DNA from 2 places in the Streptomyces sp. NPDC029466 genome. Region 2 is predicted to be linked to the other one. Evidence: predicted binding sites of a transcription regulator. Region 2 holds the regulator's gene; the other holds the start of a gene.
What was found. Region 2 encodes HspR, which represses chaperone genes until heat shock. Its sites were predicted from a motif close to TTGAGNNNNNNNNNCTCAA; they were not measured.
Positions count from the first base shown of each region.

Region 1 (15,451 bases), on a different contig from region 2:
GTGGAAGCAGTGCACCGGCAACTCCGCCGCCTTCGGCGCCGTCAACCCCCTGTGGATTCCCCGTTACGGCTCCTCGGTCGGTGAACTCCCGGCCGGCTGGGGCTTCCACACCATCTGGCAGTACACCTCGTCCGGCCCGACGGTCGGTGACCACAACCGCTTCAACGGCTCGATGGACCGGCTCCGGGCGCTGGCCAACGGCTGATAGGGCCTGTCGTTGGGATCAGGCCCTGGCGGTGCTCAACCCGCACGACGGCCGGTCCGGCTCCTCCGAGGGAGCCGGACCGGCCGTCGTGGTCGTCACGCCGCGACCGGCACCTCCGGGGCGGCGCCGTTCGACGCCGGTGTCAGGGCCAGTTCCAGCACCTGGCGGACGTCGGCGACCGGGTGGACCTCCAGGGCTTCGAGGATCTCGGCGGGGACGTCGTCCAGGTCCGGTTCGTTGCGCTTGGGGATGATGACGGTGCCGATGCCGGCCCGGTGCGCCGCCAGCAGCTTCTGCTTGACGCCGCCGATCGGCAGCACCCGCCCGGTCAGCGAGACCTCACCGGTCATCGCCACATCCGGCCGGACCTGCCGGCCCGACAGCAGCGAGGCCAGCGCCGTCGTCATCGTCACCCCCGCGCTCGGACCGTCCTTGGGAACGGCGCCCGCCGGTACGTGCAGATGCACCCCGCGCTCCTTCAGGTCGGCGACCGGGAGCTCCAGTTCCGCGCCGTGGGAGCGCAGGAACGACAGCGCGATATGCGCGGACTCCTTCATCACGTCACCGAGCTGGCCGGTCAGCTGGAGCCCGGACGCCCCGGTCTCCGGATCGGCGAGCGAGGCCTCCACGTAGAGCACATCGCCGCCGGCGCCGGTGACCGCGAGACCGGTGACCACGCCGGGCACCGCGGTGCGCCGCTCGGCCGGGTCCTGGGCCGACTCGGGGGTGTGGTGCGGCCGCCCGATCAGCGGGCGCAGCTGGTCCGCACCGACCGTGAACGGCAGCTCCCGCTCCCCCAGTTCGTGCTGCGCGGTGACCTTGCGCAGCAGCCGGGCGACCGCGCGCTCCAGATTCCGGACGCCCGCCTCGCGGGTGTATTCGCCCGCCAGCTTGCGCAGCGCCTCGTCCTCCAGGGTCACCTCGCCGGGCTCCAGACCGGCCCGCTCCAGCTGGCGGGGCAGCAGATGGTCCCGGGCGATGACGACCTTCTCGTCCTCTGTGTAGCCGTCCAGCCGGACCAGCTCCATACGGTCGAGCAGCGGCTCGGGGATGGCTTCGAGGACATTGGCGGTGGCGAGGAAGACCACATCGCTGAGGTCGAGTTCGACCTCCAGGTAGTGGTCACGGAAGGTGTGGTTCTGCGCCGGGTCCAGGACCTCCAGGAGGGCGGCGGCCGGGTCGCCCCGGAAGTCGGAACCCACCTTGTCGATCTCGTCGAGGAGGACGACCGGGTTCATGGAACCGGCCTCCTTGACGGCCCGGACGATGCGGCCGGGCAGCGCGCCGACGTACGTACGGCGGTGGCCGCGGATCTCCGCCTCGTCCCGGACGCCGCCGAGCGCCACCCGGACGAACTTCCGGCCCATGGCCCGGGCGACGGACTCCCCGAGCGAGGTCTTGCCGACCCCGGGCGGGCCGACCAGCGCCAGCACGGCTCCCCCGCGACGGCCGCCCACGAGGCCGAGGCCCCGCTCGGCCCGCCGCTTGCGGACGGCCAGGTATTCGGTGATCCGCTCCTTGACGTCCTCCAGGCCGGAGTGGTCGGCGTCCAGGATCTCCTTGGCGCCGGTGATGTCGTAGGCGTCCTCGGTCCGTTCGTTCCAGGGCAGTTCGAGGACGGTGTCCAGCCAGGTGCGGATCCAGGAACCCTCGGGGCTCTGGTCGCTGGACCGCTCCAGCTTGTCGACCTCCTTGAGGGCGGCCTTGCGGACGTCCTCGGGCAGGTCGGCGGCCTCGACACGGGCGCGGTAGTCGTCGCCCTCGTCCTCCGGATCGCCGTTGAGCCCGGCGAGCTCCTTGCGGACCGCCTCCAGCTGCCGCCGCAGCAGGAACTCCCGTTGCTGCTTGTCGACGCCTTCCTGGACGTCCTTGGCGATGGACTCGGCGACGTCCTGCTCGGCGAGGTGTTCGCGCAGCGCCTCGGTGGCGGACTTCAGCCGCGCGACCGGGTCGACGGTCTCCAGCAGCTGGATCTTCTGTTCGGTGGTCAGGAACGGCGAGTAGCCCGAGTTGTCGGCGAGCGTCGGCACGTCCTCGATCTGCTGGACGCGGTCGACGACCTGCCAGGCGCCGCGCTTGCGCAGCCAGCTGGTGGCCAGCGCCTTGTACTCCGTGACGAGTTCGGCCACCGCGCCGGGCAGCGGATCGGGCACCGTCTCCTCGACGGTGGTGCCCTCCACCCACAGCGCGGCCCCGGGTCCGGTGGTGCCGGAACCTATCCGCACCCGGCCCAGGCCCCGGATCAGCGCGCCGGGATCGCCGTCGGACAGCCGCCCGACCTGCTCGATCCGCCCGAGCGTGCCGATCGCGGCGTACTTCCCGTCGATGCGGGGCACAAGCAGCACCCGCGGCTTGTTACCCGAGGAGGCGGCGGCCTGGGCGGCCTCCACCGCTGCCCGTACGTCCGCGTCGGACAGGTCCAGCGGCACCACCATGCCGGGGAGCACGACCTCGTCATCGAGGGGCAGCACGGGCAGAGTGAGCGATGTGGACGTCGAAGCCATGATCTCCCCTTCGGCAAGCAAGTTGAGCTTTACTCACTCAATGCGGAGGGGCCGGGAGATGTTCCCCGGGGTGCGTTCGCTGTGAGCGATCAGGGGAGTTGCCGATTTGGCGGGACGGGACGGGGGCGAGCCCGCGGCGGGCGGGCGGGCCGGACCCTCGGGCGGTCGGGCGGGCAGGGCCGGGCTCCTGTTGATCAACGGGGCAGCCGGCGGGGCCCGCCGGTCGCGCCGCGCTACCAGTGGGCGGGGCGGTTCAGGGTCCGCGGCAGCTGGGTCGCGGCATCGCCCTTGGCCGCGTTGAGCTGCGCCTGGGTGAGGAAGAGCGCGCCGGTGAGATCGGCACCGGCGAGGTCGGCGGCGCGCAGATCGGCGCCGATCAGGTCCGCCGTGCGCAGATCGGCGCCCTTGAGGTCGGCGGCGATCAGGTAGGCCCCACGGAGGTTGGCGCCCCGGAGGTTGGCGCCCTTGAGACGGGCCCCCATGAGGTCGGCGCCCCGCCGCTCCTTCTTACGGCCCGGGACCCCGGCCCGTACGAGTTCACTGGTGCGCAGCAGCAGGGCGTTGACCTCGCCCCGGTGGGCCGGCACATCCAGCTCCATGAGCTCCTCGGCGCTGCCCCGGGTGAGGCGCTCGGTCTTCTCCAGGGCGGCGCGCAGATCGGCGTGGACCGGGCGGGCCGCCGGCCGGGTCAGCGCCTCGGCCAGGTACCAGAGGAGTTCGTGCAGCTGCCGCATGACGGGGAAGACATCGAACATCTGCCGGGCGGTCCCCGGTGCCCGCCGCCAGTCCTGTCCGTCGAAGGTGACCTGGGAGACCTTCTGCCCGGCGCCGAAACAGTCGAAGACGGTGCAGCCGGTGAAGCCGCGCGGGCGCAGGTCGCTGTGGATGCCGCAGCGGAAGTCCTGCTGGAGGTTCGGGCAGGGCCGGCCGGCGTCCTTGTCGATCGCGAAGTCCGCCGAGGCCGCGAACGGCAGCGCGACACAGCACAGCCCGAAGCAACTGCCGCAGTCGGAGGTCAGGCCGAGGTCGGTGACGTCCGGAATCGAGGGCTCGCGCTCTGAGGACAAGGTGGGTGCACTCCTGCGTCGGCGGGCACCGCACGAGGCCGTGCCGGGAAGGGAGCGCCATTCTCCCAGGCGCCACAGGGCCGCCGCGCCCGGCCGGATCCGTACGCCGCGCCCGGCACCGCCCCGCCGCGCACCGCGCGTTGTCAGTGGCCGGCCCTAACGTCGGATCCATGAGCATGCTCGGAGAGTACGCACGTGTCACTCCTGCCGAACTCGACCGCGCCCTGGGCGATCCCGAGTGGGCGCTGAAGCTGGTCCAGGGGCGGATGGAAGCGGAGGCCGCCGGTCGCCCGGAGCCCGGGCCGGCGCGCTGCCTGGACATCGACAAGACCTGGGACGCCGTCGGGTTCCTGCTGCGCCGCACGGCCTTCCCGGTGGACATCGTCCACGGTGAGCAGCCCGTCCCGGATGCCGACGACTGGGGCTACGGTCCGCCCCGCTACCTCACCCCCGCGCAGGTGCGGACCGCCGCCGAGGCGCTCGCGGAGATACCCGCCGAGCGTCTGACGGCCGGCGCCGGCCCGGCGGACCTGGCCGCGGCACAGGTCTATCCGGCGATCGTCTGGGAGCGGGGCGAGCCGCTGGACTATGTCCGCGCGCACTACGAGCAGTTGCGGCCGTTCTTCCGCGCGGCGGCGGACGAGGGGGACGGCATGCTCCTCTGGATCGGATAGCGGCGCCCGGTCCGGCACCGCCCTGCGGAACGCCGCTCGCAGCGCCTCACGCCCCGTCAGGACTGCTACCTTCACGGCATGTTGCAGCGGATGTCCGGAGTTTTCATCGGCGCACTGTTCGGGACGATCTTCGTGGTCGCCAACGCGCACGACCCGCTGAATCCGGCGATCGGTATCGCCCTCCGGGTGCTCGCGGTGCTCACCTTCGCCGGGCTGCTCACGCTCGCGCTACGGGCGGGGCGCCGCGGGCAGCCCGCGCCGGACGGCCCCGAGACCCCTCAGGCGGACTGGTTCCGGGGCAAGTTCGCGTTCGTCGTGGGGGCCGAGGCGGCGCTGCTGATCGGCGGCAATATCGCGCTGCGGGCGGCGGGCGCCCCCGAGCAGACCGCGGTGGCCTGGATCGCGCTGATCGTCGGCCTGCACTTCATCGCGCTGACGGCGGTCTGGAAGCGGCGCAGCATCGCCGTACCGGGTGCCGCACTGACCGCGCTCGGCGCGATCGGCCTGGGCATGGCGGCCACCTCCGCCGTGGCGTGGGTGCCGTTCGTCAGCGGTGTGCTCTCCGGTGTGGCGCTCCTGGGCGGCTGCGCCTACGCCATCACCCACACCTACCGGTCGACGGCGCGGCCGTAGGGCCGGCCCCCGGACCGGCCGGGCCACGGGGAACGCTCAGTACATCCGCGCGCCCCGCAGGGCGGGATGGCCCAGGTCGCCGAGGAGCCGTGCGGGTGCGGCGCGACGGGTGCGCCAGCGGCGCAGCAGCGGCCAACTCGCCACCCCCAGGGCGAGCGAGAGCAGATGCCCCCAGTCCGACAGCGGGTCGACGTAGGCGTACAGATCCGTCAGCGCCAGATAGCCGACGCCGGCCAGCAGCAGCCGTCCCGGCCAGGCCGGCAGCAGCCCGGCCAGGGCTCCGGTGCAGGTCATCACGCCGAAGCTGATGCCGTAGTCGAGGCGGTGCAACGAGCTCTCCGGCAGCCCGCCGGCGGCGACCGAGAAGGCGACGGGGAGTTCGGTGGCGAGGGTGGCGAGCACATGGCCGCCGAAGAAGACCGCGACGGCGGCCCGCGCGCCGATCCGCCGCTCCAGCGCCGTCAGCACGAAGAGGAAGGCGAGGGCGTAGGCGGAGGTCAGCCCGCCGGCGATCCACAGGGCGCTGGCGATCAGCACCACCAGTGGGGCCTGGGCGAGATGGACGACATCGGTGCTGGAGCCCCGCAACAGCTCGGAGACCAGCCCCGGGTCGGCGTACTCGGCGAACAGCGAGGTGGCCGCGAGGAGGACCGCGTAGCCGAAGGTGAAGGGGGTGCCGACGGGGGTGGGCAGCAGCCGCCAGGGCCGCCAACGCACCGCCGCCGCAGGGGCGTTCGGCCCCGCCTCGGCGACGCCGCGGGCCCGGGGCTCCCCGCCCCCGCGCTGCCGGGGAATGCCGGGCAGCAGACCCGGCGCCCCGGCCGGACCGGTGTCCGGCCCGGCGTCGGCGACCGGCCCGCGACCGGTCCGTATCCTCTCGGCGGTTCCCAGCCAGCTCACAGTCCGAGGCCCCTTCCGTCCTGGCGCATCCGGTGAGCCACGCCCGTGTCCCTCGGCCGTGAATCCCTGCCCTGTCCTACGTCCCGGACCACCCTGCACGCTCAACCCATGAAGAACCTGTGAGAGTGAGATCCCTCACACGAGGCAACCCCGGACGGGTGCTTCACGTCCGGTGCAGACGACGGGGGACGCGTCCCCAAAGCGTTGGACCGGCGCACCCCGTATTGGCCACCATGGCGCCATGGCTCCCGTGACACCGACGCAGGCAAGAACCGGCGCCCCCGAGGCCCCGCGCACGCTCGACCGCCGCGAGGGCCCGTACGGCGAGGTGGTGCTGCGGCAGCGGGGCGGGCCCGCCGCGGCGCCCGGGACCGACAGCGCCGATGCCCCCGCGGCACCGGTGATCTACGAGATCATCGCCAACGGCTGCTTCCTGATGGACACCTCCGACGGCCGGTCCGAGCGGCTGCTGATCGACGCCGCGCTGGACGCGCTGCCGGCCGGCCGCGCCCACCCCTCCGTCCTGATCGGCGGCCTCGGCGTCGGCTTCTCCCTGGCCCGCGCCGCCCGGCAGCCGCGCTGGGGCCGGATCGTCGTCGTCGAGCGCGAGGAGGCGGTCATCGACTGGCACCGCACCGGCCCGCTGTCGGCCGTCTCGGCGGACGCGCTGGCCGATCCGCGCACCGAGATCCTGCCCACCGACCTGGTCGCCCACCTGCGCACGGAGGCGGACCGGGACACCTACGACGCGCTGTGCCTGGACATCGACAACGGCCCCGACTGGACCGTCACCGAGGACAACGACAGCCTCTACTCCCCCGACGGACTCGCCGCCTGCCGCGACCGTCTGACCCCCGGCGGAGTGCTCGCCGTGTGGTCCGCGCAGCCCTCACCGGCCTTCGAGGACGCACTGCGAAATGCCGGTTTCAGCGGGGTACATACGGAAGAGATCCCCGTTGTCCGAGGCGTCCCGGACGTGGTCCATCTCGCGCGGAAGGGCGCGTAGCCGACAGTCACACCATGCCCGTACGCTGCTGCCCAGCAAGACGCGACCACGCAGGGACATGCAGGGGCGGGCGATGGACCAGACTCAGACAACGCAGGGCGGCGCCGCCGCGGCCACGCCGGGTGCCCAGCGCCGGGTGCTGGTCGTGGAGGACGACCCCACGATCGTCGAGGCCATCGCGGCCCGGCTGCGCGCCGAGGGCTTCCAGGTGCAGACGGCCACCGACGGCCCGGCCGCCGTGGACACCGCCGAGGCCTGGCAGCCCGATCTGCTGGTCCTCGATGTGATGCTGCCGGGCTTCGACGGCCTGGAGGTGTGCCGCCGGGTCCAGGCCCAGCGTCCGGTGCCGGTGATGATGCTCACCGCCCGGGACGACGAGACCGACATGCTGGTGGGCCTCGGCGTCGGCGCCGACGACTACATGACCAAGCCGTTCTCGATGCGGGAGCTGGCCGCCCGGGTGCATGTCCTGCTGCGCCGGGTCGAGCGCGCCGCACTGGCCGCGCACACCCCGCGCAGCGGCATCCTCCGGCTGGGCGAGCTGGAGATCGACCACGCCCAGCGCCGGGTGCGGGTGCGCGGTGCGGACGTCCATCTGACGCCCACCGAGTTCGATCTGCTGGTCTGCCTGGCGAACACCCCCCGCGCGGTGCTCTCCCGTGAGCAGCTGCTGGCCGAGGTGTGGGACTGGGCCGACGCCTCCGGGACCCGTACGGTCGACAGCCACATCAAGGCGCTGCGCCGCAAGATCGGCGCCGAGCGGATCCGCACCGTCCACGGCGTCGGCTACGCCCTGGAGACCCCCGCCGCATGACGCGGTCGCCACGCACCCGTCTGACCGAGCTGTGGCAGCGGGTCTGGGAGGGGCTGCGCCCGCTGGACCCGTACCGCTCGGTCAAGGCCGCGCTCGGGGCACTGGTCAGCGTCTCGGTGATCATCACCACCCTGCTGGTGTTCGTCGCGATGCACTCGGCGACCGAGCTGCGGGTGATCACGATCTTCTCGATCATCGCCTCGCTGCTGATCACCCAGTTCGTGGCCAACAGCCTGACCGCCCCGCTCGACGAGATGACGGATGTCACCCGGTCGATGGCGCACGGTAACTACAGCCGCCGGGTCCGCTCGGAGCGCCGCGACGAGTTCGGCGACCTGGCGAACGCCTTCAACCGGATGGCGGCCGATCTGGAAGCGGTGGACACCCACCGCAAGGAGCTGGTCGCCAATGTCTCGCACGAGCTGCGCACCCCCATCGCCGCGCTCCGGGCCGTCCTGGAGAACGTCGTCGACGGCGTCTGCGAGCCGGACCCGGAGACGATGCGTACGGCGCTGAAGCAGACCGAGCGGCTGGGCCGGCTGGTCGAGCACCTGCTGGACCTGTCCCGGCTGGACAACGGCGTGGTGCCGCTGCACGCCCGCCGCTTCGAGGTCTGGCCGTATCTGTCCGGGGTGCTCAAGGAGGCCAACATGAGCCGGGGCGCCGCCACCCTCGCCGGGGTGGCCGGCTCCGGCACCCACACCCGTACGGACGTCCATCTGCACCTCGATGTCTCGCCGCCGGAGCTGACCGCGCACGCGGACGCCGAGCGGCTGCACCAGGTCGTGGCCAATCTCATCGACAACGCGATCAAGCACAGCCCCCGGCACGGCCGGGTCACGGTGCACGCACGGCGGGGCGAGGGGCCGCAGAGCCTGGTGCTGGAGGTGCAGGACGAGGGCCCCGGCATCCCCGAGGCGGAGCGCTACCGGGTCTTCGAGCGGTTCAACCGCGGCGGTCCGGCCCCCTCGGGCCCCGGCAGCGACGGCGGTACGGGCCTGGGCCTGGCGATCGCGCGCTGGGCGGTGGATCTGCACGGCGGACGCATCGGCGTCGCGGAATCGTCCCGCGGTTGCCGGATCCGGGTCACTCTTCCGGGGCTGGAGTCAGCTCGAAGCTGACGGCCACTGACGTAGGGTCGGTGGTGGAAGCACTCATCCTCGGGTGTGGCGGTGATCACTCCTACCCGCACAGAGGCAAACTTCGTGTGTTTCCCGCCAAGTCATGCCCCGAAACCCGGCCGGGAATGTGACGTACACGACGAGTGCCCCTCCCGGCCTGCACCAAGGGTCACAACAGGCGTAGCCTTTATTCCCGCTGTCCACCACCTTAGGAAGCGGAAGAGGGCGGTTGCCGCCGTGTCGCTACAGTCCCCCAACAGCTCGAGCATCTCGACCGACCAAGAGGGGCAGGGTAAGAACCCTGCTGCCGCGTTCGGTCCCAATGAGTGGCTCGTCGACGAGATCTACCAGCAGTACCTCCAGGACCCGAACTCGGTAGACCGAGCCTGGTGGGACTTCTTCGCTGACTACAAGCCGGGCGGTGCCACCGCGCCGGGCCAGCCGGCGGAGGCTCCCGGTGCTGACGCCGCGCAGCCCGCCGCGGCCGCCCCGGCGCAGCCGGCCGCGCCCGCAGCCGAGCCGAAGCCTTCCGGTGCAAGCACCGGCTCCACTGGAGCGGCTGGCGCCGCGCAGCCTTCTGCGCCGGCCACCCCGGCGAAGCCCGCCGCGAGCGCTCCGGCACCGGCGAAGGCCGCTCCGGCGAAGGCCGAGCCCGCGAAGGCCGCTCCGGCCAAGCCCGCCGCGAAGCCGGCCGCCGAGGAGGGCTCGGCTCCGGCCGGTCCCGAGTTCGTCACCCTGCGCGGCCCCTCGGCCGCCGTTGCGAAGAACATGAACGCCTCCCTGGAGCTGCCGACGGCCACGTCCGTCCGCGCGGTCCCGGTGAAGCTGCTCTTCGACAACCGCATCGTGATCAACAACCACCTCAAGCGCGCCCGCGGTGGGAAGGTCTCCTTCACCCACCTCATCGGGTACGCGATGGTGCAGGCCCTCAAGGCCATGCCGTCGATGAACCACTCCTTCGCGGAGAAGAACGGCAAGCCGACGCTGGTCAAGCCCGAGCATGTGAACCTCGGTCTGGCCATCGACCTGGTGAAGCCGAACGGTGACCGCCAGCTCGTCGTCGCCGCCATCAAGAAGGCCGAGACGCTGACCTTCTTCGAGTTCTGGCAGGCCTACGAGGACATCGTCCGCCGGGCCCGCGACAACAAGCTGACGATGGACGACTTCACCGGAGTCACCGCGTCGCTGACGAACCCGGGCGGCATCGGCACCGTGCACTCCGTGCCCCGCCTGATGCCCGGCCAGTCCATGATCATGGGCGTCGGCGCGATGGACTACCCCGCGGAGTTCCAGGGCACCTCCCAGGACGCCCTGAACAAGCTGGGTGTCTCCAAGGTCATGACGCTGACCAGCACCTATGACCACCGGGTGATCCAGGGCGCCGCCTCCGGCGAGTTCCTGCGGATCATGAGCCAGCTGCTGCTCGGCGAGAACGAGTTCTTCGACGACATCTTCAAGTCGCTGCGGATCCCCTACGAGCCGGTCCGCTGGCTCAAGGACATCGACGCCTCGCACGACGACGATGTCACCAAGGCCGCCCGGGTCTTCGAGCTGATCCACTCCTACCGGGTCCGCGGCCACGTCATGGCCGACACCGACCCGCTGGAGTACCACCAGCGCAAGCACCCCGACCTCGACATCACCGAGCACGGGCTCACCCTGTGGGACCTGGAGCGCGAGTTCGCGGTCGGCGGCTTCTCCGGCAAGTCCATGATGAAGCTGCGCGACATCCTGGGCGTGCTGCGTGACTCGTACTGCCGCACCACCGGCATCGAGTTCATGCACATCCAGGACCCCAAGCAGCGCAAGTGGATCCAGGACCGGGTCGAGCGCTCGCACAAGTCGCCCGAGCGCGAGGAGCAGCTGCGCATCCTGCGCCGGCTGAACTCCGCCGAGGCCTTCGAGACGTTCCTCCAGACGAAGTACGTCGGCCAGAAGCGCTTCTCGCTGGAGGGCGGCGAGTCCGTCATCCCGCTGCTGGACGCGGTCATCGACTCCGCGGCCGAGTCGCGCCTCGACGAGGTCGTCATCGGCATGGCCCACCGCGGCCGCCTCAACGTCCTGGCGAACATCGTCGGCAAGTCGTACGCGCAGATCTTCCGCGAGTTCGAGGGCAACCTCGACCCGAAGTCGATGCACGGCTCCGGCGACGTGAAGTACCACCTGGGCGCCGAGGGCACCTTCACCGGTCTGGACGGCGAGCAGATCAAGGTCTCGCTGACCGCCAACCCCTCCCACCTGGAGGCCGTGGACCCGGTCGTCGAGGGTGTCGCGCGCGCCAAGCAGGACATCATCAACAAGGGCGGCACGGACTTCACGGTCCTGCCGATCCAGCTGCACGGTGACGCGGCGTTCGCCGGCCAGGGCGTGGTCGCCGAGACGCTGAACATGTCGCAGCTGCGCGGCTACCGCACCGGCGGCACGGTGCACGTGGTCATCAACAACCAGGTCGGCTTCACCGCCGCCCCGGAGTCCTCGCGTTCGTCCATGTACGCCACCGACGTGGCCCGCATGATCGAGGCGCCGATCTTCCATGTGAACGGCGACGACCCCGAGGCCGTCGTCCGCGTTGCCCGTCTGGCCTTCGAGTTCCGCCAGGCGTTCAACAAGGACGTCGTCATCGACCTGATCTGCTACCGCCGCCGCGGCCACAACGAGTCGGACAACCCGGCCTTCACCCAGCCGCTGATGTACGACCTGATCGACAAGAAGCGCTCGGTGCGCAAGCTCTACACCGAGTCCCTCATCGGTCGTGGCGACATCACGCTGGAAGAGGCCGAGCAGGCCCTCCAGGACTTCCAGGGCCAGCTGGAGAAGGTCTTCACCGAGGTCCGCGACGCCACGACGGCCCCGGTGGCCCCCGAGGTGCCGCAGCCCAAGGCCGAGTTCCCGGTCTACGTGGACACCGCGATCTCCCAGGAGGTCGTCAAGCGGATCGCCGAGTCGCAGGTCAACATCCCCGAGCGGGTCACCGTCCACCCGCGTCTGATGCCGCAGCTCCAGCGCCGCGCGGCCCAGGTCGAGGACAACGCCATCGACTGGGGCATGGGCGAGACCCTGGCCGTCGGCTCGCTGCTGATGGAGGGCACCCCGGTCCGGCTCGCCGGCCAGGACTCCCGCCGTGGCACCTTCGGCCAGCGGCACGCGGTGCTCATCGACCGGGAGACCGGCGACGACTACACGCCGCTGCTCTACCTCTCCGAGGACCAGGCCCGCTTCAACGTCTACGACTCGCTGCTCAGCGAGTACGCGGCGATGGGCTTCGAGTACGGCTACTCCCTGGCCCGCCCGGAGGCGCTGGTCATGTGGGAGGCGCAGTTCGGTGACTTCGTCAACGGCGCCCAGACGGTCGTCGACGAGTTCATCTCCTCGGCGGAGCAGAAGTGGGGCCAGACCTCCGGCGTCACCCTGCTGCTCCCGCACGGCTACGAGGGCCAGGGCCCGGACCACTCCTCGGCCCGTATCGAGCGGTTCCTCCAGCTGTGCGCGCAGAACAACATGACGGTCGCCATGCCGACCCTGCCGTCGAACTACTTCCACCTGCTGCGCTGGCAGGTCCACAACCCGCACCACAAGCCGCTGGTCGTCTTCACCCCGAAGTCGATGCTGCGTCTGAAGGCCGCGGCGTCGCGGACGGATGAGTTCACGTCGGGCGGCTTCCGCCCCGTCATCGGTGACTCCACGGTCAAGCCCGAGGATGTCCGCAAGGTCATCTTCTGCTCCGGCAAGGTCTACTACGACCTGGAGGCCGAGCGGGAGAAGCGCGGTGCGCACGACACCGCGATCGTCCGTATCGAGCGGCTCTACCCGCTTCCCGGCAAGGAGCTCCAGGCGGAGATCGCCAAGTTCCCGAACGCCGAGAAGTACCTGTGGACCCAGGAAGAACCGGCGAACCAGGGTGCCTGGCCGTTCCTCGGCCTCAACCTGATCGACCACCTCGACCTGGCCGTCGGCGCCGATGTCCCGCACGGCGAGCGGCTGCGCCGGATCTCCCGGCCGCACTCCTCGTCGCCGGCCGTCGGCTCCGCCAAGCGTCACCAGGCAGAGCAGGCACAGCTGGTCGCGGAGGCCTTCGACGCGTAAGCGTCGGGCCGCCGGAGAACCGGCAGGCACGCAGCGGAAGGGCCCGTCCCCGGTGGGGGCGGGCCCTTCCGCCTGCGTGGGGCACCGGCGCGGCCCGCTACACGGGCTGGGGTTCGAAGTCCCAGTACGGGCGGCGGCGGCGCCGGGCGGACAGGGTGTGCGGATGCTCGGCGCCCAGGGTCTCGGAGAGCTGCCCGATCGCCTCCTGTTCGAGCTTCGCCGCCTCCTGGCCGCGGCGGAGCGCCCGCAGGTCCTCGGACAGCGCCGTCTTCGCGGAGAGGGTCAGCGGATGGGTGTCGCCCAGCCTCGCCTTGGCCCGCTCCAGGGTGTCGCGGCCCAGCTCCACCGCGCCCTCCTCGTCGTCCACCCGGTTGCGGGCCGCGGCGGCGTTCAGCGCACAGCCCAGCGTCCAGGGGTGGCCCGGCCCCATGGCCTCGGCCATCCCGCTCAGCGCGCGTTCGGCGAGGTCCAGCGCGTCCGCCGGGTCCCCGAACTCCCCGCGGACCAGCCCGACGTTCCCCAGGGTGCCGACGGTGTACGGATGGCGCTCGCCGGCCAGGGCGCGGTAGCGCTCGGCGACCTCCTCCGCGAGGTCGCGGGCGTGCCCGAGATCGCCGTGCTCCCGCAGGAAGGTGGCATGGTCCGCGCGCACCATCAGCGTCTCGGGGTGGCGGGGCCCGAGCACCCGGCGGGAGCGTTCGACGAGGTCGGCCAGCAGGCCGGCGGCCCGGGTGACCTCGCCGGAGCGGCGCAGGCACAGCGCGAGATTGTGCTCGGCGCGCAGGGTCTGCGGGGTGTGCGCGCCCATCACCTGGAGATGCAGCCGGGCGTTGAGCTCCTGGCTGGAGGTGGCGTCGCGGTAGCGGCCGAGCAGGCGCAGGGTGCGGGCGTAGGCGGTGCCCGCGTTGAGCGTGAGGTGGTGGCGGGCGCGCAGCTCGCGCTCCCGGAAGGACAGCACCTCGCGATGGGTGACCAGCGCTTCCTCGTACCGGCCGAGCAGCGCCAGGACACTGCCGAGGTTGTGCCGCGAGGAGAGGGTGCGGGGTGCCTCCGGGCCGAGCAGCTCGGTGTAGGCCCGCCAGACGGCGTCGAAGAGGTCGTAGGCCTGCTCGTAGGAGCCCAGCGCGATCAGCGTGCCGGCCAGCCCGTCCTGGGCCCGCAGCAGATCGGCGTCGGAGGGGTCCCGTTCGGCGGCGAGCTGGTCGACGACGGCACTGCCGACGGCCTCGGCCTCGCGGTAGCGGCCGAGCCGGCGCAGCATGTTGGCGTGCTGGTGGGTCAGGACGAGCATGGTGCGCTGGGTGGCCGCGAGCCGGGTGCGCCAGCGGGACATGAACTGTTCGCACAGCCGCAGGCCCATGCGGTATTCGCCGCGGACCCGCAGATATTCCACGCAGTTCAGCAGCAGCTGCTGGACCGCGGGCTCGGGGCTGTCGAGGACGCCGGCCGGTTCCAGATGCGGGATGAGTTCGGCGTAGCGCTCCCAGTAGCGGGTGTCGGCGGGGTTCTGCGGGTCGGCGGTGACCAGCACCCGGCAGGCGCACGCCGACATCAGGTCGCGCTCGTCCTCGGTCATGTCGCTGCGCAGGAACCGGTGGTAGAGCCGGTGCATCAGCGCGGTCTCCACGGCCGGGTCGGCGTCCTGGGAGACCTGGTAGTCGAGGCGTACGGCGGTGGACTCGGTCAGCCGGCGCAGCGCGGTATTCCAGCTGATCGGCTCGGCGGCCAGGTCGGCGAGGTGCTCGGGCAGGTCACCGCGGCGGGCCCGGGCGAGCATCGGCACGGGGATGGTGTCCGGGGCGAAGAACGCGAACAGCTTGAGGAGTTCGACCGCGGCCGGGCTGCGTTCGCGCAGCGTGTTGAGAGTTATGGCCCAGCTCGTCTGGAAGGCCATGGGGTAGTCGGAGGAGATCCGGATGCCGACGAGGCTGGGCTCACCGCGGCGGATCAGCTCGATGTACTCCTTGGGGGACATCGGGTTGGCGTCGAGCCAGGCGGCGGTCTGCGCGAGCAGCAGCGGCAGGTCCTGGACCGCTTCGGAGAGCAGATCGGCCTCCATCGGCGTCAGCCGTGGGGCACGCCGCCGTGCGTAGGCGACGCTCTCGACGCGTTCGAAGGGCGGCACCTCGATCTCCTGGGCGCTGCCGGAGCCCGACCAGTCGCGGGTGAGGGTGGTGATCAGGACATGGCCGCGGCCGTCCGGGACCAGGTCCTCGATCTGCTCCATGTCGTCGGCGCTGTCGAAGATCAGCAGCCAGCGGCGGTAGGGGCGGCCGACGCGGAGCGCTTCGTGGACGGCGCGGATGCGGTCGCCCAGCTCGCGACCCACGGGCAGGCCGAGCCGGGTGGCGAGTTCGGCGAGCTGTTCGCGGGCGGCTCCGCGGTTGGTGGCGCTGATCCACCACACCACGTCGTAGTCGTTGCCGAAGCGGTGGGCGTATTCG
Region 1 is NZ_JBVHZH010000068.1:536-15,986, forward strand. It holds partial or broken gene ACZ4XD_RS34410 (lysozyme) at 1-205, shown strand, start outside; gene lon (endopeptidase La) at 301-2,709, opposite strand; gene ACZ4XD_RS34420 (pentapeptide repeat-containing protein) at 2,943-3,776, opposite strand; gene ACZ4XD_RS34425 (YfbM family protein) at 3,947-4,450, shown strand; gene ACZ4XD_RS34430 (hypothetical protein) at 4,529-5,083, shown strand; gene ACZ4XD_RS34435 (rhomboid-like protein) at 5,120-5,983, opposite strand; gene ACZ4XD_RS34440 (spermidine synthase family protein) at 6,225-6,989, shown strand; gene ACZ4XD_RS34445 (response regulator transcription factor) at 7,063-7,803, shown strand; gene ACZ4XD_RS34450 (sensor histidine kinase) at 7,800-8,924, shown strand; gene ACZ4XD_RS34455 (multifunctional oxoglutarate decarboxylase/oxoglutarate dehydrogenase thiamine pyrophosphate-binding subunit/dihydrolipoyllysine-residue succinyltransferase subunit) at 9,162-13,007, shown strand; gene fxsT (FxSxx-COOH system tetratricopeptide repeat protein) at 13,105-15,451, opposite strand, start outside.
Region 1: a site for HspR is predicted at 2,732-2,750, ahead of lon (endopeptidase La). Genes of this name have one in related genera too.

Region 2 (15,451 bases):
ACCGTCACCCTGTCGTGGGTGCGGTCGCGCCGGGTGAGCAGGACGAGGTCGGCGCGGTGGTCGCCGTCGAAGTCGGTGAGGGCGAGAACCGTTGCGTGCGGGCGCCCGGAACCGGGCAGGCGGGGCACGGGCAGCCGGCGGGCGGTCGTGGCGAGCCCGTTCGCGGTGCCGCGCAGCAGGGCGGGGCGGTCGCCGGCCACGACGAGATCCGGGTTTCCGTCGTGGTCCACATCACCGGCGGCGAGGGTGGGGACCCCGCCCGCGCCGGTACGGATCCTGCCGGGGCGGCCGCCGACGGAGAGCAGACCGTCGGTGTCGGCGGTGACGGAGGTCACCGCACGGGCGCCCCTGGTGAAGCGGCCGAAGACCGTGGCGTAGCCGGGCGGGTAGGCGGCCGGGCCCGCGCGGAGCGGGCCCCGGGGACCGCCGAGGGCGAGCCGGCCGCGGGCGCGGCGGCCGGGGTCGGCGGCCCGTACGAGGAGGTCGTCCGCGCCGTCGCCGTCGAGGTCGGACGACGACAGGGGCGCGGTGGGCGCGAGGGCGGTCCCGGGGATGTCCACGGGTGCGCCGGCCGCCTTGGGGGCGCCGGCGTGGGTGAACGGGCCGCGCAGATAGCTGATCCGGGGGCCGGAGGCGGTGACGGCCAGGTCGGGTGCGCCGTCGCCGTCGAAATCGCCGCAGACCGGCTGGTCGGGCCATTCGTTGCCGAATCTCGCCCGGTCCGGGATGCGGAGTTTCACGGCACGGGCGGGGCCCAGGCCGTGCGGTGAGCCGAAGAGGAGCTGGACGGGGACGGGCGGGCGGCCGACGCCGTCGTACGGCGGGTCGGTGGTGACGACCAGATCGCTGAAGCCGTCCCGGTCGAGGTCACAGACGGTCTCGGCGTCGAAGGACGCGGGGACGGTGCCCGCGGTGGGGGCGGCGTGGCGGGCCGGGGTGAGCAACTCCCGGGTGGCCGGGTCGAGTCCGCGCGCGGAGCCGTAGACGATGCCGATGCCCGGGTCGTCGTCATGGCCGCCGGCCGGTGCGAGCAGGCTGTCGAGGACGAGATCGGGGTGACCGTCGCCGTTGAAGTCGGGGGCGGTCCGGCTGCCGTGGCCGGTGGGCACGGGGCGCGCCCGGGGCAGCGTGGAGGCGCGGTGGGGTGCGACGGGCCGCGCGTCGCCCGAGGGGGAGAGCAGCCCGCAGGAGCTGAGCAGGAGGGCCAGCCCGAGCCCCGCCGTCGCGGCGATCCGTCGTTCCATGCCGTATCCACCCCACCCGTAAGCCTGTTGTCGTGTCGTCCACCGCGGCGCCCCGATGCTTCCCGGCGGCCCGCCGCCCCGCAATGCCCCCACCACGGGTGGCCGGAAAGGCCGGCGGCCGGCCCCCTCCGAGAGGGACCGGCCGCCGGCCGACGTTCCTGCCCGTGCCGTTACTTCACCGGCTCGGGCTCCGGGGTGTCCTCCTGCTCCGTCTCGCCTGCCGGGTCGACGGGGGTCTTGACGGAGTCCAGCAGCAGCTGGGCCACGTCGACGACCTGGACGGATTCCTTCGCCTTGCCGTCGTTCTTCTTGCCGTTGACCGAGTCGGTCAGCATCACGAGGCAGAAGGGGCAGGCCGTCGAGACGATGTCGGGGTTCAGCGACAGGGCCTCGTCGACGCGCTCGTTGTTGATGCGCTTGCCGATGCGCTCTTCCATCCACATCCGGGCACCGCCGGCGCCACAGCAGAAGCCGCGCTCCTTGTGGCGGTGCATCTCCTCGTTCCGCAGGCCCGGCACCTTGGCGATGATCTCGCGCGGCGGGGTGTAGACCTTGTTGTGGCGGCCCAGGTAGCAGGGGTCGTGGTAGGTGATCAGACCCTCGACCGGGGTGACGGGGGTGAGCTTGCCCTCGTCCACCAGGTGCTGGAGCAGCTGGGTGTGGTGGATGACCTCGTACTCGCCGCCCAGCTGCGGGTACTCGTTCGCGATGGTGTTGAAGCAGTGCGGGCAGGTCGCGACGATCTTCTTCGACGCCTTCGGCTTCTTGGTCGACTCGTCCTCGTCGTCCTCACCGAAGGCCGCGTTCAGGGTGGCGACGTTCTCGGCGCCGAGCTGCTGGAAGAGGAACTCGTTGCCCAGACGGCGCGGCGAGTCACCGGTGCACTTCTCGTCGCCGCCCATGATCGCGAACTTCACGCCCGCGATGTGCAGCAGCTCCGCGAAGGCCTTGGTGGTCTTCTTGGCACGGTCCTCCAGGGCACCGGCGCAGCCGACCCAGTAGAGGTACTCGACCTCGGTGAGGTCCTCGACGTCCTGGCCGACGACCGGAACCTCGAAGTCGACCTCCTTGGTCCAGGCCAGCCGCTGCTTCTTGGCCAGGCCCCAGGGGTTGCCCTTCTTCTCCAGGTTCTTGAGCATCGTGCCCGCCTCGGACGGGAACGAGGACTCGATCATGACCTGGTAGCGGCGCATGTCGACGATGTGGTCGATGTGCTCGATGTCGACCGGGCACTGCTCGACACAGGCACCGCAGGTGGTGCAGGACCACAGGACGTCGGGGTCGATGACCCCGTTCTCCTCCAGGGTGCCGATCAGCGGGCGCTCGGCCTCGGCCAGCGCGGCCGCCGGGACGTCCTTGAGCTGCTCGGCGGTCGCCTGCTCGTTGCCCTCCATGTCCTTGCCGCCGCCGGCCAGCAGATACGGCGCCTTGGCGTGCGCGTGGTCGCGCAGCGACATGATCAGGAGCTTCGGGGAGAGCGGCTTGCCGGTGTTCCAGGCGGGGCACTGCGACTGGCAGCGGCCGCACTCGGTGCAGGTGGAGAAGTCGAGCAGGCCCTTCCAGGAGAAGTGCTCGACCTGGGAGACACCGAACTGGTCGTCCTCGCCCGGGTCCTCGAAGTCGATCGGCTTGCCCTCGCTGGTCATCGGCTGCAGGGCGCCCAGCGCCACGCCGCCGTCCGCCTCACGCTTGAACCAGATGTTGGGGAAGGCGAGGAAGCGGTGCCAGGCCACACCCATGTCGGTCTTCAGCGAGACCGTGATCATCCAGATGAAGGACGTCGCGATCTTGAGGGCGGCGAAGAAGTAGGTGAGGTTCTGCAGGGTGCCGAGGCTCATCCCCTTGAAGAACGCGACCAGGGGGTACGAGATGAAGAACGCCGGCTCGTAGTGGTCGACGCCGTGCTGGGCGCCCTCCAGGGCGTGCAGCGTCACGATGCAGATGCCGACGATGAGGATGACGGTCTCGACGAAGTACGCCTGGCCGGTGTTGGAGCCCGCGAAGCGGGACTTGCGGCCCGCGCCGCCGGGGCGGTTCAGCTGGCGGATGACGATCAGGGCGATGATGCCCACGGTCGTCAGCGTGCCCATCGCCTCGACGTACATCTCCCACGGCAGCCAGTCGCCGATGAACGGGATCAGCCAGTCGGCCTGGAAGAGCTGGCCGATGGCGTTGACGATCGTCAGCAGCAGGGTGAGGAAGCCCACCGCCACGAACCAGTGCGCGACGCCGACGACGCCCCAGCGGTTCATGCGAGTGTGGCCGAGGAACTCCTTGGCCACCGTGACGGTCCGCTGGGCGGGCGCGTCGGTGCGGGTGCCGGCGGGCACCGGCTGGCCGAGTCGCATGTGGCGGTAGATCTGGAGCAGGGCGCGGCCGAACAGCGCCACGGCGACCGCGATGAGCACCAGCGACACGATGATCGCGGCGAGTTGCATGGGAGGCTCCTCGTACCTGCGAGAGCGGAAACGGTGAGGGACTACTAAGCAGTAACTTTTTTGGTCTGCCGCTGAGGTTACCCATTCTCCTCCGCCCCATGAAGCCGCCCGGCCGGTGATCTGTGTCGCGAAGGCAACCCTGTGTGGGGCCCCGGCGTCCTGCGGTGCAGCCGTAGTGACGATAAGAGCGATATAAAACTTGAGCGCGTCCGACTCAGGTCTGTTGACAGGTTTTCTTTGGTCCTGCACTCTTGAGCCTGTTCCACTCAAGTCAGCTGGAGGAATTGAAATGGCACGTGCGGTCGGCATCGACCTGGGCACGACGAACTCCGTCGTCAGTGTTCTCGAAGGCGGTGAGCCCACCGTCATCACCAACGCCGAGGGCGCCAGGACCACGCCGTCCGTTGTCGCCTTCGCCAAGAACGGCGAGGTGCTGGTCGGCGAGGTCGCCAAGCGTCAGGCGGTCACCAACGTCGACAGGACCATCCGGTCGGTCAAGCGCCACATGGGCACCGACTGGAAGATCGACATCGACGGCAAGGGCTTCAACCCGCAGCAGATGAGCGCCTTCATCCTGCAGAAGCTCAAGCGCGACGCCGAGGCGTACCTCGGTGAGAAGGTCGTCGACGCGGTCATCACCGTTCCGGCCTACTTCAACGACTCCGAGCGCCAGGCCACCAAGGAGGCCGGCGAGATCGCGGGCCTCAACGTCCTGCGGATCGTCAACGAGCCCACCGCGGCCGCCCTGGCCTACGGCCTGGAGAAGGACGACCAGACCATTCTGGTCTTCGACCTCGGTGGCGGCACCTTCGACGTCTCGCTCCTGGAGATCGGCGACGGCGTCGTCGAGGTAAAGGCCACCAACGGTGACAACCACCTCGGTGGTGACGACTGGGACCAGCGCGTCGTCGACTACCTGGTCAAGCAGTTCCAGAACGGCCACGGCGTCGACCTGGCCAAGGACAAGATGGCGCTCCAGCGCCTGCGCGAGGCCGCCGAGAAGGCGAAGATCGAGCTGTCGTCCTCCACCGAGACGACGATCAACCTTCCCTACATCACCGCCTCCGCCGAGGGCCCGCTGCACCTGGACGAGAAGCTCACGCGCTCGCAGTTCCAGCAGCTCACCTCGGACCTCCTGGACCGCTGCAAGACGCCGTTCCACAACGTGATCAAGGACGCGGGTATCAACCTGTCCGAGATCGACCACGTGGTCCTGGTCGGCGGCTCCACCCGTATGCCCGCCGTCGCCGAGCTCGTCAAGGAGCTGACCGGCGGCAAGGACGCCAACAAGGGCGTCAACCCGGACGAGGTCGTCGCCATCGGCGCCACCCTCCAGGCCGGTGTGCTCAAGGGTGAGGTCAAGGACGTCCTCCTGCTGGACGTCACCCCGCTGTCCCTCGGTATCGAGACCAAGGGCGGCATCATGACCAAGCTCATCGAGCGCAACACCACGATCCCGACCAAGCGCTCCGAGATCTTCACGACGGCCGAGGACAACCAGCCGTCCGTGCAGATCCAGGTCTACCAGGGCGAGCGCGAGATCGCGGCGTACAACAAGAAGCTCGGGATGTTCGAGCTGACCGGTCTGCCGCCGGCCCCCCGCGGGGTCCCGCAGATCGAGGTCTCCTTCGACATCGACGCCAACGGCATCATGCACGTGACCGCGAAGGACCTGGGCACGGGCAAGGAGCAGAAGATGACCGTCACCGGCGGCTCCTCGCTGCCGAAGGACGAGGTCGACCGGATGCGCCAGGAGGCCGAGCAGTACGCGGACGAGGACACCAAGCGCCGCGAGGCCGCCGAGACCCGCAACCAGGCCGAGCAGCTCGTCTACCAGACCGAGAAGTTCCTCAAGGACAACGAGGAGAAGGTCCCGGGCGAGGTCAAGACCGAGGTCGAGGAAGCCCTCACCGAGCTGAAGGAAAAGCTCAAGGGTGAGGACACCGCGGAGATCCGCACCGCCACCGAGAAGGTCGCGGCCGTCTCCCAGAAGCTGGGTCAGGCCATGTACGCCGACGCCCAGGGTGCGGCCGGCGCCGAGGGCGCTGCCGGTGCCGAGGGCGCCGAGCAGGCCAAGGCCGAGGACGACGTCGTGGACGCCGAGATCGTCGACGACGAGAAGCCGAAGAAGGATGGTGCCGCGTGACGGAGGAGACCCCGGGCTTCGACGAGAAGCCCGACGTCCCTTCCGACGCCGCTCCCGAAGACGCGGCGCAGGCCGAGTCCGCCGACAAGGCGGGCTCGGCCCCGGCCGGGGACGTAACGGACGTAGCGCTCCAGGCGCAGCTGGACCAGGTGCGTACGGCGCTCAACGAGCGCACGACGGACCTCCAGCGGCTCCAGGCGGAGTACCAGAACTACCGCCGTCGGGTGGAGCGGGACCGGGTCACGGTCAAGGAGATCGCCGCGGCGAACCTCCTGTCCGAGCTCCTTCCCACCCTCGACGACATCGGCCGCGCCCGCGAGCACGGCGAACTGGTCGGCGGCTTCAAGTCGGTGGCCGAATCGCTGGAGACCGTGGTCGCCAAGCTCGGTCTGCAGCAGTTCGGCAAGGAGGGCGAGCCCTTCGACCCGACGATCCACGAGGCGCTGATGCACTCGTACGCACCGGATGTCACCGAGACGACGTGCGTGGCGATCCTTCAGCCCGGGTATCGCATCGGTGAACGAACGATCCGCCCCGCGCGGGTCGCCGTCGCCGAGCCGCAGCCGGGCGCGCAGGGCACCAAGTCCGGATCCGATGACGAGGCCAAGGGTGCCAAGGCTTCGGACGAGGAGAGCGGTGGCCCGGAAGAGGGCTGACGTGAGGACAGAAACGAAAACCGCGCGGAAGGAGGGACGTCGGGGATGAGTACCAAGGACTTCGTGGAGAAGGACTACTACAAGGTCCTCGGCGTCCCGAAGGACGCCACCGAAGCGGAGATCAAGAAGGCGTACCGCAAGCTCGCCCGCGAGTTCCACCCGGACGCCAACAAGGGCGACGCCAAGGCCGAGGAGCGCTTCAAGGAGATCTCCGAGGCGAACGACGTCCTGGGCGACGCCAAGCGCCGCAAGGAGTACGACGAGGCGCGCACGCTGTTCGGCAACGGCGGCTACCGGCCGGGGCCGGGCGGCGGCGGCAGCTTCAACTTCGACCTGGGCGACCTCTTCGGGGGCTCGCAGGGCCAGGCCGGCGGCGGAGGCTTCGGCGGCGGCCTCGGGGACGTCTTCGGCGGCCTGTTCAACCGCGGCGGCGCCGGTACCCGTACCCATGCGCGCCGGGGCCAGGACATCGAGTCCGAGGTGACGCTCAGCTTCACCGAGGCGGTCGACGGGGCCACGGTCCCGCTGCGGATGTCCAGCCAGGCGCCGTGCAAGGCGTGTTCCGGCACCGGCGACAAGAACGGCACCCCGCGGGTCTGCCCGACCTGCGTCGGCACCGGCCAGGTCAGCCGGGGCGCGGGCGGCGGCTTCTCGCTCACCGACCCGTGCGCCGACTGCAAGGGCCGGGGCCTGATCGCCCAGGACGCCTGCGATGTCTGCAAGGGCAGCGGGCGGGCGACCAGCGCGCGCACGATGCAGGTCCGCATCCCCGCGGGCGTCTCCGACGGGCAGCGCATCCGGCTGCGCGGCAAGGGCGCCCCGGGCGAGCAGGGCGGCCCGGCGGGCGATCTGTATGTGGTCGTGCATGTCGACGCCCACCCGGTCTTCGGCCGCAAGGGCGACAACCTCACCATCACGGTGCCGGTCACCTTCCCGGAGGCCGCGCTCGGCGGGGAGGTCAAGGTGCCGACACTGGGCGGTCCGCCGGTGACGCTGAAGCTGCCGGCCGGCACCCCCAACGGACGCACCATGCGGGCCCGTGGCAAGGGTGCGGCCCGTAAGGACGGCACACGGGGGGATCTGCTGGTCACCATAGAGGTGCTGGTCCCCGGTGACCTCAGCGACAAGGCGAAGGAGTCGCTGGAGTCCTATCGCGAGGCGACCGCGGGGCAGGACCCGCGGGCGGAGCTGTTCCAGGCCGCGAAGGGAGCTTGAGATGGACAGCCGGGGCGGGCAGCGTCGTAACCCCTATGAACTGACCGATGAGTCGCCGGTGTACGTCATCTCCGTCGCGGCTCAGCTCTCCGGCCTGCATCCGCAGACCCTTCGGCAATACGACCGGCTGGGGCTGGTCTCGCCCGACCGCACGGCCGGGCGGGGCCGCCGCTATTCGGCCCGGGACATCGAACTGCTCCGTACGGTGCAGCAGTTGTCCCAGGACGAGGGCATCAACCTCGCCGGTATCAAGCGCATCATCGAGCTGGAGAACCAGGTCACGGCCCTGCAGCAGCGGGTCGTCGAGCTCCAGGGCGCCCTGGAGGGCGCGGCCAGCGCGATGCAGCAGCGGGAGGCGGCGGTGCACGCCTCCTATCGGCGCGATCTGGTGCCGTATCAGGATGTGCAGCAGACCAGCGCGCTGGTGGTCTGGCGTCCCAAGCGGCCGGAGTGACGGCCGCGGCCGGGGCGCGGACGCCCGGCACATGACGTGACGAAGGGCCGGGGTGACCCGGCCCTTCTCGCGTTTCCGTAGGCCGCCGCGCGCCCGCCGCGGCCCGTTCAGCAGCCGTTGTATCCGGCCGTCGGCATCGACAGCCGCCGGTGCACCTGCGACTTCATCGCCAGGGTGTAGACCGGCTCGTCGAGGTCGGCGGTCTCCAGGCGGACGCCGGCCGCGGCGCACCGTTTGGTGAACTCGTCCGCGCCGGCGATGGCGTTCTCCAGCGCCCGGCGGTTGGGCGCCACGAACACATCGACCAGGCCCTCTTCGACGTCACGCCACAGCGCGCTGTGGTCGGCGCGCAGCTGGTGCAGGCTGAGCTGGCAGGTCAGGTGGTAGTCACGGGCCGCCGCCCACTGCTTGCACATGTCGTGCTGGCTGCGGTCGTCGACCAGGAACGGATCCTCGTCCAGCTCGGACAGCGGCATCAGGCAGGCGATCGCCGTGACTCGGACCGAGTTCATCGTGCCCTCCGGGGCGTGGCGACTGTGGGGGCGACGATACCCCCGCGAGCGGCCCGTGGAGGAGGGGCTGTACCGGGCGGCGAGGCATAGCCGCAGGCGTGGCAGATCTTCCAGCCGTCCTGATTGACCGCGAGCTGGCCGCCACAGCGCGGGCAGAGCTCGGCGTGCGGATGCGGCCGGGCGGGGGAGGGACGGCGCGGAACGGTCGCCACCTTGCACACTGCCGACGCCATACGGCCTCCAGCTGCTGTCTTTTGCAGGGGACAGGTCCGATGTCGTCCGTGATTGCGCGGAGCTGTTCGGTTCCCGTCGCTCTTGAGTACCAGGTGGGTGGCCCGGAGCGGATCCGGAGGGGCCGTTTCCGGCCAGCGGGCCGGAGGTGACCGCGCGGGAGGGGAGCGGCTCTCGGGCCGGCGCTCAGGCCCGGCCCATCGCCTTGGTCACCGCGATCTCGATCATGACGCGGTCGGGGTTGGGCGTCGGCGTCCGGCCGTACCGCTCGGCGTACCGGCGCACCGCGTCGGCCACCGACTCGGCGTCCGTACGCACCCGGGCCCGGCCCTCCAGCGTCGCCCAGCGCCCCTTGTCGACCTGGCACACGGCGACGGTGGCGCCGTCCGCCCCGGCGGCGAGGATGTTCTTGACCTTGGCACTGTCCTTGCGGGTGATGATCCGCGCGATCCGCTGCCCGGCGTCGTAGGTGACGCCTACCGGAACGACATGGGGCGTCCCGTCCGTACGCAGCGTGGTGAGGGTCGGCATCAGATACTCGCCCCAGAAGGCGAGGTACTCCGGGCTGAGGGCACTGAGGTCATGGGCCATGGGGGCCAGAGTAGTTCGGGGCCGGGGGCTCAGAGGAAGTCGGCGGTTTCGAGGTCGAAGGAGAAGGGGGCGGGGAGGGGGACGGGTTTGCCGATGGGGACGGTGTTGTGCCCTGCGTAGTCGTTCCCGGTGGGGTCGCTGAACAGCGTGATCGTGCCCTCGCCGCGGTCCACGAGCAGATAGAACGGGATGCCGGCGTGGGCGTAGCAGTGCCGCTTGCGGACGCGGTCGTGCTCAGGCTTGCTTGATGTCACTTCCATGACCAGGGTGACGCCGTCGCTGGGCATCCAGGGCTCGGCATCCAGGAACACATCCAGTTCGGTGGGCGCGAACGTGGCATCGGGGATCACGTGGTTCTTGCGGTCGGCGGGGTTCAGCAGGAGCCCCTTGCCGCCGGAGACGTCCATGTCAGTCGCGGACTTCACCAGGATCTGTTTGGTGAGCCGACTGAAGAAACGCTCATGGTTCCCGTCCGTCGGTGGCGTCACGATGATCTCCCCCTCGATCAGCTCGGCCCGGAAGCCCTCAGGGGTTTCCAGGGCGAGGAAGTAATCCAGGAGGGTCTCGTCGTCCGTCGCCATCGGCTCGTGTGCCATAGCCGTCATGCTGCACCTCCTCGTGGTCGAAGGCCAGTGTCGCCGGGCGACGCGGTGGGTGGCGGCGCGATCGGCCCCCGTTCCCTCGCACGAGTGAGCGAGGAGCGGGCGAGGGGGCTCGCTTCCGCAGCCTTGAGTGGAATAGACTCAACTTATCGCACGTTGGTATGTGCAGGATGTGCCGGAGTGGGTCCAGACTGGGCACCGAGGCCGGGCAGGACGAGTCGAGGAGGATCGCGAGGACGTGGACGCCGAGCTGACCAACAAGAGCCGGGAGGCACTGAGCGCCGCCAATGAGCGGGCGGTCACCTCCGGGCACGCGGACATGACGTCCGCGCACCTCCTGCTCGCGCTGCTGGCCGGGCAGGACAACGAGAACATCATGGACCTGCTGGCCGACGTCGAGGCGGACGCCGCGGCGCTGCGCAACGGGGCCGAGCGTCAGCTGGCCGCGCTGCCCAGTGTGCAGGGCTCGACGGTCGCGCCGCCGCAGCCGGACCGCGATCTGCTCTCCGCCATCGCCGACGCCACCCAGCGCGCCAAGGAGCTCGGTGACGCGTACGTCTCCACCGAGCACCTCCTCATCGGCATCGCCGCCAAGGGCGGGCGCACCGGCGAGCTGCTGGAGCAGCAGGGCGCCTCCGCCAAGAAGCTGCTGGCCGCCTTCGAGGCGAACCGCGGCGGGCAGCGGGTGACCAACGCCGACCCGGAGGGCACGTACAAGGCGCTGGAGAAGTTCGGTACGGACTTCACCGCGGCCGCCCGCGAGGGCAAGCTCGACCCGGTCATCGGCCGGGACCACGAGATCCGCCGTGTGGTGCAGGTGCTCTCCCGCCGTACGAAGAACAACCCGGTGCTGATCGGTGAGCCGGGCGTCGGCAAGACCGCCGTCGTCGAGGGACTGGCGCAGCGGATCGTCAAGGGCGATGTGCCCGAGTCGCTGCGCAACAAGCGGCTGGTCGCGCTGGACCTGGGGGCGATGGTCGCGGGCGCCAAGTACCGCGGTGAGTTCGAGGAGCGGCTGAAGACCGTCCTGGCGGAGATCAAGTCCAGCGAGGGCCAGATCATCACCTTCATCGACGAGCTGCACACCGTCGTCGGCGCGGGCGCCGGCGGCGACTCGTCCATGGACGCCGGCAACATGCTCAAGCCGATGCTGGCCCGCGGTGAGCTGCGGATGGTCGGCGCGACGACGCTGGACGAGTACCGCGAGCGGATCGAGAAGGACCCGGCGCTGGAGCGCCGCTTCCAGCAGGTGCTGGTCGCCGAGCCGACCGTCGAGGACACGGTGGCGATCCTGCGCGGGCTCAAGGGCCGCTACGAGGCCCACCACAAGGTGCAGATCGCGGACTCCGCGCTGGTCGCCGCGGCCTCGCTCTCCGACCGCTACATCACCTCCCGTTTCCTGCCGGACAAGGCCATCGACCTGGTCGACGAGGCCGCCTCCCGGCTCCGGATGGAGATCGACTCCTCGCCCGTGGAGATCGACGAGCTCCAGCGCGCCGTCGACCGGCTGAAGATGGAGGAGCTGGCGCTCAAGAACGAGACCGACGCGGGCTCCGTCCAGCGGCTGGAGAAGCTGCGCAAGGACCTCGCCGACAAGGAGGAGGAGCTGCGCGGTCTGACCGCCCGCTGGGAGAAGGAGAAGCAGAGCCTCAACCGCGTCGGTGCGCTCAAGGAGAAGCTCGACGAGCTGCGCGGCCAGGCGGAGCGCGCCCAGCGCGACGGCGACTTCGACACCGCCTCCAAGCTGCTCTACGGCGAGATCCCGGGCGTGGAGCACGAGCTGGAGGAGGCGGCCGCCGCCGAGGCCGAGCAGGAGGCGTCCAAGGAGTCCATGGTCAAGGAGGAGGTCGGGCCGGACGACATCGCGGATGTGGTCGGCGCCTGGACCGGTATCCCGGCCGGCCGCCTCCTGGAGGGCGAGACCCAGAAGCTGCTGCGTATGGAGGAGGAGCTCGGCAAGCGGCTGATCGGCCAGACCGAGGCCGTCCGCTCCGTCTCCGACGCCGTACGCCGCACCCGGGCCGGGATCGCCGACCCGGACCGCCCCACCGGCTCGTTCCTCTTCCTCGGCCCGACCGGCGTCGGCAAGACCGAGCTGGCCAAGGCGCTCGCGGACTTCCTCTTCGACGACGAGCGGGCGATGGTCCGGATCGACATGTCGGAGTACAGCGAGAAGCACAGCGTCGCGCGGCTGGTCGGTGCGCCGCCCGGCTATGTCGGCTACGAGGAGGGCGGCCAGCTCACGGAGGCGGTCCGCCGCCGCCCCTACTCCGTCATCCTGCTGGACGAGGTGGAGAAGGCCCACCACGAGGTCTTCGACATCCTGCTCCAGGTCCTCGACGACGGCCGGCTCACGGACGGCCAGGGCCGCACCGTCGACTTCCGCAACACCATCCTCATCCTGACCTCCAACCTCGGGTCGAATTTCCTGATGGACCCGCTGCTCAAGGAGGAGCAGAAGAAGGAGAAGGTGCTGGAGACCGTGCGGACCGCCTTCCGGCCCGAGTTCCTCAACCGGCTGGACGACGTGGTGGTCTTCCACCCGCTCGGCACGGACCAGCTCCAGCGGATCGCCCGTATCCAGCTCGGCCACCTCCAGCGTCGTCTCGGCGACCGCCGGCTGACGCTGGACGTCACCGACCGCGCCCTGACCTGGCTCGCCTGGCTCGGCCAGGAACCGGTGCCCGACGCCCCCGCCCCGGACCTGTCCTACGGCGCCCGGCCGCTGCGCCGCCTGGTCCAGACGGCCATCGGCGACCAGCTCGCCCGCGCCATCCTGGCGGGCGAGGTGCTGGAGGGGGACACCGTGCGGGTGGACGTGGACGGCGATCAGCTGTCGGTGGAGGCGGCCGGGCGGCCCGCGGGCTGACCGCCGCCGCGGCCCGCGTCCGGCCCCCGCTGGCTGACCGCCGCCGTCGCCCGCTGCCGGCCCGCCCGGCAGATCGTTGCCCCGGGCGACACCTTGCCCGCATCCTCCCCGTCCGGGTTGCCACGACGGGGCGGATGTGGGGGAGGATGGCAGAGACCATACGAAGGGAATTCCACGGTGAGCATCGACCCGTCCTCGATTCCGAATTTCGGGGGCCAGCCCGAACCCGAGCCGTCGGGGCCTGATGGTCCCGTCGTGCCAGACCAGGACCTGGTCAAGCAGCTCCTCGACCAGATGGAGCTGAAGTACGTAGTCGACGAGGAGGGTGACCTCGCCGCCCCGTGGGAGCAGTTCCGCACGTACTTCATGTTCCGGGGCGAGGAGGAGCAGCAGATCTTCTCCGTCCGTACGTTCTATGACCGCGCCCACGGCATCGACGAGAAGTCGAAGCTGCTGGAGGCGATCGACGACTGGAACCGCCGGACGCTGTGGCCCAAGGCCTACACCCACACCCATGACGACGGCACGGTCCGTCTGATCGGTGAGGCATCGATGCTGATCGGCACCGGTGTCTCGCTCGAACACTTTGTGTCGAGCACGGTCAGCTGGGTCCGCGCCTCCATCGAATTCGACAAGTGGATCGTCGAGCAGCTCGGCCTGGAAGCCGAGATCGAAGGCGACTCCGACGAGAAGCCGGGTGACGACGAGGCCTGAGCCCCGTCCGTCCCACACCCACCCTGCTGCGCGGGCCCCGGAGCTTGATGGCTCCGGGGCCCGCGTCTGTTCGTAGCAGGGCTGACGGGGGCGCGGCTCGCGCTTCAGGGCCGAGGGCCGCTCCGCCCACCGGCCGTCACAGGCGCTTCAGGCGGTCCGCTGCCTCCTGGAGGACCTCGGTGCCCTTGCAGAAAGCGAACCGCACATACGGCGCGCCCTCCTCCTTGTGGTCGTAGAAGACGGCGTTGGGGATGGCGACGACGCCGGCGCGTTCGGGGAGGGTGCGGCAGAAGGCGAAGCCGTCGTCGTGGCCGAGGGGGCGGATGTCGGTGGTGATGAAGTAGGTGCCGGCGGGGCGGAAGACCTGGAAGCCGGCGTCGGTGAGGCCGGTGGCGAGGATGTCGCGCTTGGTGCGCAGGTCTTCGCGCAGTTCCGTGAAGTAGCTGTCGGGGAGGGCGAGGGCCTCGGCAACGGCGTACTGGAAGGGGCCGGCGGAGACATAGGTGAGGAACTGCTTGGCGGAGCGGACCGCGCTCACCAGTTCCGCCGTCGCGGTGACCCAGCCGACCTTCCAGCCGGTGAACGAGAAGGTCTTGCCCGCCGAGCCGATGGTGACGGTGCGCTCGCGCATCCCGGGGAACGACGCGAGCGGGAGGTGCTCGCCCTCGAACACGAGGTGTTCGTAGACCTCATCGGTGATGACGAGGAGATCGCGCTCGCAGGCCAGGCGGGCGATCTCGGCGAGTTCGTCGCGGGAGAGGACGGTGCCGGTGGGGTTGTGCGGGGTGTTGAGGAGGAGCAGGCGGGTCTTGTCGGTGACGGCGTCCCGCAGTTCGTCCAGGTCGAGGCGGTAGCTGCCGGACTCCGGGTCCGCGCGCAGGGTCACCGGGACGCGGCGGCCGCCCGCCAGCGCGATACCGGCGGCGTACGAGTCGTAGTACGGCTCCAGCGCGATGACCTCGTCACCCGGCTCCAGCAGTGCCAGCAGAGCGGCCGCGAGGGCCTCGGTGGCGCCCGCGGTGATCAGGACCTCGGTGTCGGGGTCGTAGGAGAGGCCGAGCCGGCCGTAGAAGCGCTGCTGATGGGCGGCGACGGCGGTGCGCAGTTCGGGGATGCCGGGGCCGGGCGGGTACTGGTTGCCGCGGCCGTCGCGCAGCGCGCGCACCGCCGCCTCCCTGACCTCTTCCGGACCGTCGGCGTCGGGGAAGCCCTGGCCGAGGTTGATGGAGCCGGTCCGTACGGCGAGTGCCGACATCTCGGCGAAGATCGTGGTGCCGAATTCGGCGAGGCGGCTGTTGAGCAGCGGTCGGTCCATGGACGTCATCCTGCGCCGAACCTCTGGTCTTCCTCAACTGTGCTTTGAGACGCCGGGGCCGGGGCATCAGCCCCGCACAACGGAAATGAGACGGCCGCCGACGAGGGCGGCCCACGGTGCCGGACGGTGCCGGACGGAGCGGATGCTCCCCCACTGCCTGAAGGGCGTGGGAGGTGCCCCACGCTTCGGGGGATGAAAAGGAGTGTGAGGCATATGGGGATTGTGGTTTTCGTAGTGATCTGCGCGGGAGTGATCGGGCTGGTGGCCCTGGCCTCCCGGAGCGGTTCGGGCGGCGGGAGTGGACGGGGCTCCGGCGGCAACGGCGGCGGCAGCTGGTGGGCCGGCGGTGACGGGGGCTCGGGCGGCGGTTGCGGTGGCGGTTCCTCCTGTGGTGGCGGTTCTTCCTGCGGCGGTGGCGGCGGCGGAGGCGGTGGCTGCGGTGGTGGTGGCGGCGGTGGCGGTTG
Region 2 is NZ_JBVHZH010000004.1:183,072-198,522, forward strand. It holds gene ACZ4XD_RS06085 (FG-GAP repeat domain-containing protein) at 1-1,244, opposite strand, end outside; gene ACZ4XD_RS06090 ((Fe-S)-binding protein) at 1,415-3,682, opposite strand; gene dnaK (molecular chaperone DnaK) at 3,972-5,828, shown strand; gene grpE (nucleotide exchange factor GrpE) at 5,825-6,484, shown strand; gene dnaJ (molecular chaperone DnaJ) at 6,530-7,699, shown strand; gene ACZ4XD_RS06110 (heat shock protein transcriptional repressor HspR) at 7,701-8,153, shown strand; gene ACZ4XD_RS06115 (hypothetical protein) at 8,261-8,665, opposite strand; gene ACZ4XD_RS06120 (pyridoxamine 5'-phosphate oxidase family protein) at 9,083-9,487, opposite strand; gene ACZ4XD_RS06125 (Uma2 family endonuclease) at 9,517-10,092, opposite strand; gene clpB (ATP-dependent chaperone ClpB) at 10,328-12,958, shown strand; gene ACZ4XD_RS06135 (YbjN domain-containing protein) at 13,136-13,672, shown strand; gene ACZ4XD_RS06140 (pyridoxal phosphate-dependent aminotransferase) at 13,809-14,987, opposite strand.